One region of the Billgrantia hypersalina genome, then DNA from elsewhere that is predicted to be linked to it. Evidence: predicted binding sites of a transcription regulator. Region 1 holds the regulator's gene; the other holds the start of a gene.
The links. Region 1 encodes PhoB, which activates phosphate uptake and scavenging genes when phosphate is short. Its sites were predicted from a motif close to TGTCATANNNNTGTCANA; they were not measured.
Positions count from the first base shown of each region.

Region 2: phnC (phosphonate ABC transporter ATP-binding protein) is a predicted target of PhoB. The motif match lies at 1,641-1,658, and genes of this name have one in related genera.

Region 1 covers NZ_JBMIQI010000007.1:144,180-149,146, reverse strand. Annotated here, with positions in the region: gene cysZ (sulfate transporter CysZ) at 1-567, shown strand, start outside; gene phoR (phosphate regulon sensor histidine kinase PhoR) at 580-1,923, opposite strand; gene phoB (phosphate regulon transcriptional regulator PhoB) at 1,925-2,614, opposite strand; gene ubiA (4-hydroxybenzoate octaprenyltransferase) at 2,700-3,593, opposite strand; gene ACOJCM_RS04740 (chorismate--pyruvate lyase family protein) at 3,623-4,099, opposite strand; gene ACOJCM_RS04735 (FAD-dependent oxidoreductase) at 4,282-4,967, shown strand, end outside.
Region 2 covers NZ_JBMIQI010000010.1:61,013-65,979, reverse strand. Annotated here, with positions in the region: gene ACOJCM_RS06930 (tripartite tricarboxylate transporter TctB family protein) at 1-93, shown strand, start outside; gene ACOJCM_RS06925 (tripartite tricarboxylate transporter permease) at 103-1,596, shown strand; gene phnC (phosphonate ABC transporter ATP-binding protein) at 1,827-2,657, shown strand; gene phnD (phosphonate ABC transporter substrate-binding protein) at 2,693-3,730, shown strand; gene phnE (phosphonate ABC transporter, permease protein PhnE) at 3,799-4,590, shown strand; gene phnF (phosphonate metabolism transcriptional regulator PhnF) at 4,654-4,967, shown strand, end outside.

The sequences.
Region 1 (4,967 bases):
ATGGTGCCGGCCTGGCTCGGCTGGTTGGAATGGCTGATCTGGCCGTTGTTCGTCATCAGCCTGATACTGATCGTATTCTTCACTTTCACCCTGGTATCACACCTGATCGCCGCGCCTTTCTACGGTTTCCTGGCGGCCAAGGTGGAAATCCAGGCCACCGGCCGGCCGCCCCTCGACGATCGAGGCCTGGCGCGTACGGCAGTGGACGCCCTGGGGCGCGAGCTGGTCAAGCTCGGCTACATCCTGCCGCGGGCGCTGGCATTGCTGGTCGTCAGCTGGATACCCACGCTCAATGTCGTCGCACCGTTGCTTTGGGCCCTGTTCTCGGCCTGGATCATGGCGATCACCTATCTCGACTATCCCATGGACAACAACAAGGTGAGTTTCGCCGACATGCGCCGTCGGCTCGCCTCGCGCCAATGGCAGACGCTCACCTTCGGCGGCTGGGTAACGCTGATCACCTGGATCCCGCTGGCTAACCTGTTCCTGCTACCTGGCGCCGTGGCCGGTGCCGTACTGATGTGGGACCGCCACTATCGTGGACAGCGTGACATCGCACCGACCTGAGTCGTCGCTTCCTTACTCGGCCGGTCGGTTGAGAGCCGTCTGGCCCGCGGTTGGGCCAACGGCCCTTGCATCGATCACCAGACGCGAGGCAGGGAAGACGCAGCGGAAGAGGGCGCCGCGTTCGGGATGGGATTCGATTTCCAGGTACGCGTCGTGGCGCAGCAATACGTGCTTGACGATAGCCAGCCCCAGCCCGGTACCGCCGGTTTCGCTGCTGCGCCCCTTGTCGACCCGGTAGAAGCGTTCGGTGAGCCGCGGAATATGCACCGGATCGATGCCGTCGCCGTCGTCCTCGACCTCCAGGCAGGCACCCTTGGGATGCGTTTTCCAGCGCAGCACGATGTGGCTGCCCTCCGGCGTGTAACGCACCGCGTTGGATGCCAGATTGGACAGTGCACTGTGAATCTCGCTGTCGCTGCCGAGCAGGCGACGGTTATCCACGACCTCTATGCGGATCTGCTGGCGGCCTGCCGACAGCGCCTCGGCGTCGCGGCGTACCTCCTCGAGTAGCGTGCCCATGGGCAGCGGCAGATGATCCTCGCCGCCGCGATCGATCTCCAGCCGCGACAGCAACAGCAGGTCGTTGACCAGATTCTGCATGCGGATGGTTTGCTCTTGCATACGGGTCAGCCCTTGAGCGAGCCGCGACGGGAGTTGATCGGCATAGGTGGCGTAGGTCTCGAGGTAGCCCGCCAGTACGGTCAACGGCGTTCTCAGCTCGTGGGAGACGTTGGCGACGAAGTCGCGGCGCATCTCCTCCAGGCGGTGCAGGCGGGTGATGTCGCGCGCCATCACCAGGCGCTCGTCGTCGCCATAGAGTGTGATCTGGAACTGCAGCACCTGACGTTCTTCCACCGGCGAGGGCAGCGTCAACGGTTCGCGATAGTCGCAAGCATTGAAGTAGGCGACGAAGCGGGGGTCGCGCACCAGGTTGGTGATGTGCTGGCCGCGGTCGTGGACCGCCTTGAGCCCCAGCATGCGCTCGGCGGCGCTGTTCCACCACTCCAGGTCGCCGCGCTGGTCGAGCATGACCACGCTGTCGCGCATTGCCTCGGAAGACTCCTGGATACGCTTGAGGGTCGCCTGCAGGCGATGCTGCGTATGGCGCTGGCCCTTCTGGTAGCGGTAGAGCCGGTCGAACAGTTCGCCCCACAGGCCGGTGGCCGCGGGAGGCTCACTGTGGGGATGGCGGGTCAGCCAGCGGCGCAGGGCATGGAGCTGGCGCAGGTGGTAGACCAGGCGCACGATAAGCCCCGCGGCAAGCCCGAGTCCGGGGGCTCCCAGCAGCCAGCCGACCAGGCTGCCGGCAACGGCTAGCAGGCCGAGGTGCCAGAGTTCATGACGCCAGGGGCCCACGTCAGCCCTTGTTGGAGAAGCGGTAGCCGGTGCCGCGCACGGTCTGGATCAGATGCTGGTGGGCATCGCCCAGCGCCTTGCGCAGCCGGCGGATATGCACGTCCACGGTTCGCTCCTCGACATAGACGTTGCCGCCCCATACCTGGTCGAGCAGCTGGCTGCGGGTGTAGGCACGTTCCTGGTGCGTCATGAAGAACTGCAGCAGGCGGTACTCCGTGGGGCCCATCTCAAGCGCGTGGCCATCGGCGCTGACGCGATGACTGACCGGATCGAGCACCAGGCCGTCCACCTCCACGGGCTCCTCGATGCCCTTGGGCGTGGTGCGCCGCAACACCGCCTTGAGGCGGGCCACCAGCTCGCGGGGGGAGAAGGGCTTGGTGATGTAGTCGTCGGCACCGGCCTCGAGGCCCTGGATCTTGTTGTCCTCTTCGCTCTTGGCGGTGAGCATGATGATCGGCAGTTCGCGGGTAGCTTCCTCGCGCTTGAGCCGGCGAGCCAGCTCGATGCCGCTGGTGCCGGGCATCATCCAGTCGAGCAGCAACAGGTCGGGCTGGTTGTCGACGATCATGCTGTGGGCGCTCTGGGCGTTGGCGGCCTCCAGCACGCGATAGTCTGCCATCTCCAGCGCCACCGCGATCATCTCGCGGATTGGCGCTTCGTCGTCGACGATCAGAACGGTCTTGGCGGTCATCCCGAAGCCTCGCGGTCAGTGACGGGTCGGTGACGATCTCACCACGTCATCATGACACTTGGATGACAGCGCTGCCATAGTCGGGCTAGACACCCACTGCCGGCCATAGGCTGAGGGCGATACCGGCGAATGCCAGCAGCCCCGACCAATGATTGTTGAGAAAGGCTTGGAAGCAACGATCGCGCTCCCGGGATCGGATCAGGAACTGCTGATGAACGAAGGCGGCGGCCATGCCTGCCAGGCCTAGCCAGAAGAAAACGCCGAGCTCGATGCGCCAGCCGACCCAGCCCAGCAGGCCCAGCGTGGCCAGCTGCAGCAGGCCGATCATGGTGCGATCAGCGCGGCCGAACAGCACGGCAGTAGACTTGATGCCGATCCTCAGGTCATCGTCGCGGTCGACCATGGCGTACTCGGTATCGTAGGCCACCGTCCAGGCCACGTTGGCGGCGAACAGCAGCCAGGCCTCCAGCGGGATATGGCCGAGCACGGCACCGAAGGCCATGGGTATCGCCCAGGAGAAGGCGGCGCCGAGAAACAGCTGGGGCAGATGGGTATAGCGCTTCATGAAAGGGTAAATGAAGGCCAGCCCTACCCCCACCAGCGAGAGCATGACGGTGAAGAGGTTGGTGAACCACACCAGCACGAAAGCCGCCGCGACCAGGCCCACGAACAGAACCTTGGCCTCGCGCTCGCTGATACGCCCGGTGGCCAGGGGACGGTTCTTGGTGCGCTTGACGTGGCCGTCGAAGTGACGGTCGGCATAGTCGTTGATCACGCAGCCTGCGGCCCGCATCAGGTAGACACCGGCGACGAAGATCAACAGCAGGTGCCGCTCGGGAACGCCGGCGGCGGCCACCCACAGCGCCCACAGGGTGGGCCACATCAAGAGCCAGGTACCGATGGGGCGATCCAGCCGCATCAGGTGCAGGAAATCGGGCAGGCGGGCCAGCCCCTTGGGGCGCATCAGGGAGCGATCCATCGATACCTCCTCATTCGATGGCGGTCATCCTAGCGCGTTGGCAGACCCAGTTCATCCGCCATCGCATCGAGAAAGAACTCTTGTACCAATACCGCGAAACGGCCGTGGCGGAACACCGAACGACGCCCCCAGGGGCCGGGCAGCGGATGGAAGGGGGCCGGGGCGGTGGTCACCTCGATGGGGCTTCGTGCCAGGCCGGGCTGGCGAAACAGCCAGCTGCCCAGTGAACGCTCGCCCAGCCGCTCGAGGCGCTGTCCGCGCAGCTGCGCCAAGGGTGCCACCGAGCGCGCCAGCACCCAGGGCCGCTCTTCCAGGCTCAGCGCCACTTCCCGCAGCCAGGCAAGACGGTCGTAAGGCAGGCCCAGGGCCCGGGCCTCATCAGGACGCGGCCGCCCCAGGCGCTGCGCGAGCAGGCGTACCTGGAAGGTTCGGCCGGCGCCGGCCTCGATCAGCCGCGCGGTCAGCGAATCCCGGCTGGCCACCCAGGCCCACCAGGCGGGACTCATCTCGGCACGCCCGGCGGGCAGGGGGCGCCAGCCGAGGGTTAAAGGGAGCGGGTCATGAGACGCCGCGCGGTTCCGGGCCACCTGCGCTCTCCGGGTCGATGGGGAGCGCGTAGTGTAACATGCGACCTGGACGATTCTTGACGGACCGCCCCCGCGGCGGACCCGCACACCCAAGGAGCCCTATGACCGCGCCCCTGACCATCGTTGGCACCGGCATGGCGGGCATTGGCCTGCTAAAGCAGCTACGCATGCTGGATGCCGAGCGCCCCGTCACGTTGATCACGGCCGACAGTGGCGATGACTACGCCAAGCCGCTGCTATCGACCGGCTTTGCCAAGCGCCTTCCGCCCGAACGGCTGGCCGCCCGCACGGCGCTGGAACTGGCCGACCAGTTAAGCGCGGTGGTGCGGACCCATACCCGGGTCGATGCTATCGATCTGGCCGGTCGCTCCCTGCGCATTGGCGAAGAGCGCCTGGCATGGAGCGAGCTGGTGCTGGCCACCGGTGCCGCACCCACCCGTCCCTTCGCCATACCCGAGCGCCTTGCCGGTCGTGTGTTCAGTGTCAACGACCTCGATGACTACCGCCGGTTCCACGCTGCCCTAGAAGCGCTGGGGCGGCCCGCGCGTACGGCCATCATCGGCGCCGGCCTGGTGGGCTGCGAGTTCGCCAACGACCTGGCGGCAGGGGGTCACGCGGTGAGCCTGGTCGCCCCCGAGGCCACCCCCTTGCCGCGCCTGCTGCCGGAGCCGCTGGGCCGCGCGCTGGGCGAAGCCTTCAGCGAGGCGGGGATGGTGCTGTACCTGGGGCGCGGCCTGGAGCGGCTGGAGGAGACGGGCGGCGATATCGGCCTGACGCTCGACGACGG
Region 2 (4,967 bases), on a different contig from region 1:
GTTTGCGGCGCGCTGCTCACGGCTTCTCTCTACCTGCTGTTCGAATTCATTCTGGGCATGCCGCTACCCAACATGCCGGGACTCCACTGGTAAGGCGTCGCGATGGATATTTTGGCCTATCTCGCCCAGGGGTTCGCCGTGGCGCTCGAACCCCAGCATCTCTTCCTGGCCCTCATCGGTTGTGCCGTAGGCACGCTGATGGGTGCGCTGCCCGGCCTGGGGCCGGTCAACGGCGTGGCGCTGATGATACCGCTGGCCTTCAACTTCGGCCTGGCGCCGACGGCGGCGCTGATCCTGCTGGTCAGCATCTACTACGGCTGCATGTATGGCGGGCGCATCAGTTCGATCCTGCTCAATATCCCCGGCGACGAGCCGGCGGTGATGACCACGCTCGACGGCTACCCCATGGCACTCAAGGGGCGCGGCGGCGAGGCGCTGGGCCTCTCCGGCGTGGCCTCGTTCGTCGGTGCCACCGTGGCGACCATCGGGCTCACCCTTTTCGCACCGTTGCTGGTGGGTTTCGCCATTCGCTTCGGCCCGGCCGAATACTTCGCGCTGTTCGTGCTCGCCTTCGCCACCATTGGCGGCGTCACCAGCGGCAGCCTGGTGAAAAGCTTCCTCGCTGCCTGCCTGGGCCTGCTGCTGGGCACCGTGGGCATCGACTCGGTGAGCAGCGTGCCGCGTTACACGTTCGGCTGGTACGAGCTCTACGACGGCATCGACTTCATCGTTGCCCTGGTGGGGCTGTTCGCCATTTCGGAATGCCTGGTGTTTCTCGAGGACGTGCGCGGCAGCGACAAGCCGACGCTCAAGGTCGGTTCGGCGGTGCCCGGGATCCGCAGCGCCTGGAGGTGTGCGCCGACCATCGGGCGCAGCTCGTTCATCGGCTTCGTCGCCGGCGTGCTGCCGGGTGCCGGCGCGGCGCTCGGCAGCTTTCTCTCCTACACCCTGGAGCGCCGCTGGCTTGGGCGTCGCGGCACGTTCGGCCAGGGCGATCCGCGCGGCGTGGCGGCGCCGGAGGCGGGCAACAATGCCGCCGCGGGCGGTTCGCTGATCCCCATGCTCTCGCTGGGCATTCCCGGCAGCGGCACCACGGCGATCCTGTTGGCGCTGCTGCTGTCGATGAACATCACACCCGGGCCGCTGCTGTTCTCGCAGCAGCCGGACATGGTCTGGGGCCTGGTGGCGGCGCTTTTTATCGGCAACGTGATGCTGCTGATTCTCAATATCCCGCTGGTGGGGCTGTTCGCCAAGGTATTGCAGGCGCCTGGCTGGTTTCTGATGCCGATGGTGGTGATGGTGGCCTTCGTCGGCGTCTACACGCTGAGCAACAGCGCCTTCGACCTCTACATGATGCTGGCCTTCGGCGTGCTCGGCTACGTGCTGCGCAAGCTCGAGATGCCGGCCGTACCGGTGGTGCTCGGGCTGCTGCTGGGTGGCCAGATGGAGTACAACATGCGCCGCGCCATGTCGCTCTCGGGCGGCGACTGGAGCATCCTGTGGAACAGCGGTATTACCGTGGGCATCTACGCCTTCGCCGTCACCCTTATCGTCGCCGGACTGGTCTACAGCTGGATGATGCGGCAGCGGGGTTGATGGACTCGCCATACGTCGTGCGCTTGCTGTTGCCGTGACACTGCGATGGCATTGCCATGACAGTCGCGCTTTCTCTCGCGGCAAGCGCTTGTTTCATAAGTCGTGGCATGCCGCCTGCCCCTTCCTGGCCGGCCCAGGGGAGGGGTAAATGTCACCGAATCGTTATTGTCTAGACAACTTCCCTTAACCTCACCCCGCGACACTGATGCCATCCGCAAAAGGAGGGCATCATGTCAACCACCCGCATCGCCGTCGAGCGGCTCAGCAAGAGCTTCGGCCAGACCCACGTACTCCATGAGGTCGGCTTCGAGATCGAGGCCGGCGAGATGGTGGCCCTGATCGGGCCGTCCGGTTCGGGCAAGTCCACGCTGCTGCGTCACCTGGTGGGGCTCACCTCCGCCAACCGTCATGCCGGTAGCCGCGTCCGTCTCATGGATCGCGACATCCAGCGGGATGGCCGCTTGCTGCGCGGCTCGCGCGCCCAGCGCTGCCGCTGCGGCTATATCTTCCAGCAGTTCAATCTCGTTGGCCGCCTCAGCGTGCTGACCAACGTGCTCGTCGGCCGCCTGGGCTCGATGCCGCGTTGGCGGGCATTGCTCGGCCGCTTCACCGAGGAGGAGCGCCTCCGGGCGCGCCAGGCACTGGCCCGTGTCGGCCTGGCCGAACTCGCCGAACAACGTGCCAACACCCTTTCCGGCGGCCAGATGCAGCGGGTGGCCATCGCCCGCGTGCTGATGCAGGACGCCGACGTGATCTTTGCCGACGAACCCATCGCCTCGCTCGACCCGCGCAGTGCGCGTGAAGTCATGGACATCCTCAAGCGCATCAATGTCGAGGATGGCCGCACCGTGCTCGTTTCCCTGCACCAGGTCGATTACGCCCGCCGCTACTGCACACGGGCCATCGCGCTCAAGCAGGGGCGCCTCTACTACGACGGCCAGACCGAAGGCCTTACCGAGACGCGGCTCCAAGCGCTCTACGAGAACGCCGGCCTGGACGCCCGCCCGGCATCGCCGAAGCCCGTGGCGACACCGATCGCCCTTGGCGCCGCTGCCAGCTGAACCCGCACCACACGCCACAACCGAGGAATATCGTCATGACCCCGACCCTTCGTCGCCTCACCCTACCGCTGATCGCCGGCCTTGGCCTGCTCGGCAGCCAGTTCGCCGCCGCCGAGGAAGAGATCGATACCCTGCGCTTCGGCATCATTTCCACCGAGGCCAGCCAGAACCAGGAGCCGCTGTGGCGCCCGTTCCTCGAGGACATGGCCGAGAGCCTCGGTGTCGAGGTGGAGCCGTTCTTCGCCAACGACTATGCCGCAGTGATCCAGGCCATGCGTTTCGACAAGGTCGACCTCGCCTGGTACGGCAACAAGTCGGCCATGGAGGCGGTGGATCGCGCCGGTGGCGAGATCTTCGCCCAGACCGTGCCCGACAACGGGGAGCCGGGCTACTGGAGCCTGCTCATCGTGCACAAGGATAGCCCCCTGGAGAGCGTCGAGGATGTGCTGGCCAACGCCTCCGAGCTGACCTTCGGCAACGGCGACCCCAACTCCACCTCCGGCTTCCTGGTGCCGAGCTACTACGTCTTCGCCCAGAACGGCGTCGAGGCCAGCGAGATCTTCAAGCGTACCCTCAACTCCAACCACGAAACCAATGCGCTGTCGGTGGCCAACCGCCAGGTGGACGTCGCGACCTTCAATACCGAAAGCATGGAGCGGCTGGAGCTTGCCCACCCCGACAAGGCCGAGCAGCTCAAGGTGATCTGGCAGTCGCCGCTGATCCCGTCCGACCCGCTGGTATGGCGCGAGGACCTGCCCGAATCGATGAAGACCCGGCTGCGTGACTTCATCATGAGCTACGGCGAGACCGAAGAGCAGCGCGAGAAGATTGCGCCGCTGCAGTGGGCGCGCCTGATAGCCTCCGACAACGATCAGTTGCTGCCCATCCGCCAGCTCGAGCTGTTCAAGCAGCGTGCCCAGCTTGCCGCCGACGACTCCCTCGATGCCGCCGACAAGGAGCGCCGACTGGCCGAGCTCGACGCTCAACTCGACGACCTCGACGAGCGACTGAAGGCCCGCGAGGCCGCTCAGGCCGAAGACGAGGCGGGCCTGACCACCGCCATGGCCCAGTAAACGGGCCGCATGCCGCGACGCCAATCGAGTGCCGAGGGGCCAGCACGGCCCCTCTCCGGAGAATCTTCATGACCGCAACGACTCCCACGCTGGCCAATGCCCCGGCCAAGCGCAGCTGGATCAACCTGCTCGGCTGGGCCGGCGCCCTGGGCGTGCTGGCCTGGGCCTGGCACGGCACCGAGATGAATCCCGGCGCGTTGGTCGCCAACGCCGGCAACATGGCCGAGCTTGCCGCCGACTTCTTCCCTCCGGCGTACGGCAACCTGGGCCGGTACATCGATCAGATGCTGGTGACCATCCAGATCGCCATCTGGGGCACACTGCTGGCGATCGTATGCGCCATTCCCTGCAGCCTGTTGTCGTCCGAAAACCTGGTGCCCTGGTGGGTCTACCAGCCCATGCGTCGCCTCATGGACGCCTGTCGCGCCATCAACGAGCTGGTCTTCGCCATGCTCTTCGTGGTTGCCGTTGGGCTCGGCCCCTTCGCCGGCACCCTGGCGCTGTTCGTTCACACCACCGGCGTGCTCGCCAAGCTCTTCTCCGAGGCCGTCGAGGCCAGTGAGGCCGGCCCCATGGAAGGTATCCGCGTTACCGGCGCCGGACGCATCGAGGAGATCGTCTTCGGCCTGATTCCCCAGGTGCTACCGCTATGGATTTCGGTGAGCCTTTACCGCTTCGAGTCGAACATTCGCTCGGCCACCGTGCTCGGCATGGTCGGCGGCGGCGGCATCGGCGTGGCGCTGTGGGAAACCATGCGCGGTTTCCAGTACGCCGAAACCGCCACGATCATGCTGGTCATCATCGTTGCGGTCACCGTGCTGGACATGGCTTCCCAGACCGTACGCAAGCGCTTCATCTAGTAGGGAAGCCGGCCGCGCCAGCGGCCCCTTTCCTCGGCACTGCGCTTATTTGCTGGAGCTGACATGTCTAGACAACTCGTCAAGGAACCGCTCGACAGGCCGCCTCGCTACCGCGAAATGGCCGACACCCTGGCGCGCGAGATCCGCAGTGACTACACCCCCGGCGAGTTGCTGCCCGCGGAGTCCGCATTGGCGCAACGCTTCGGGGTCAATCGCCACACCGTACGTCGCGCTCTCGACGAGCTGGTGGCCGCCGGGATGGTGACCCGCCACCAGGGGCGTGGCACCCAGGTCGTCGATCGGCGCCTCGATTACGCCATCAACGCCGCCAGCAAAGTGACCCATAACCTGGCGAACCTGGGCATCGCGACCCAGAC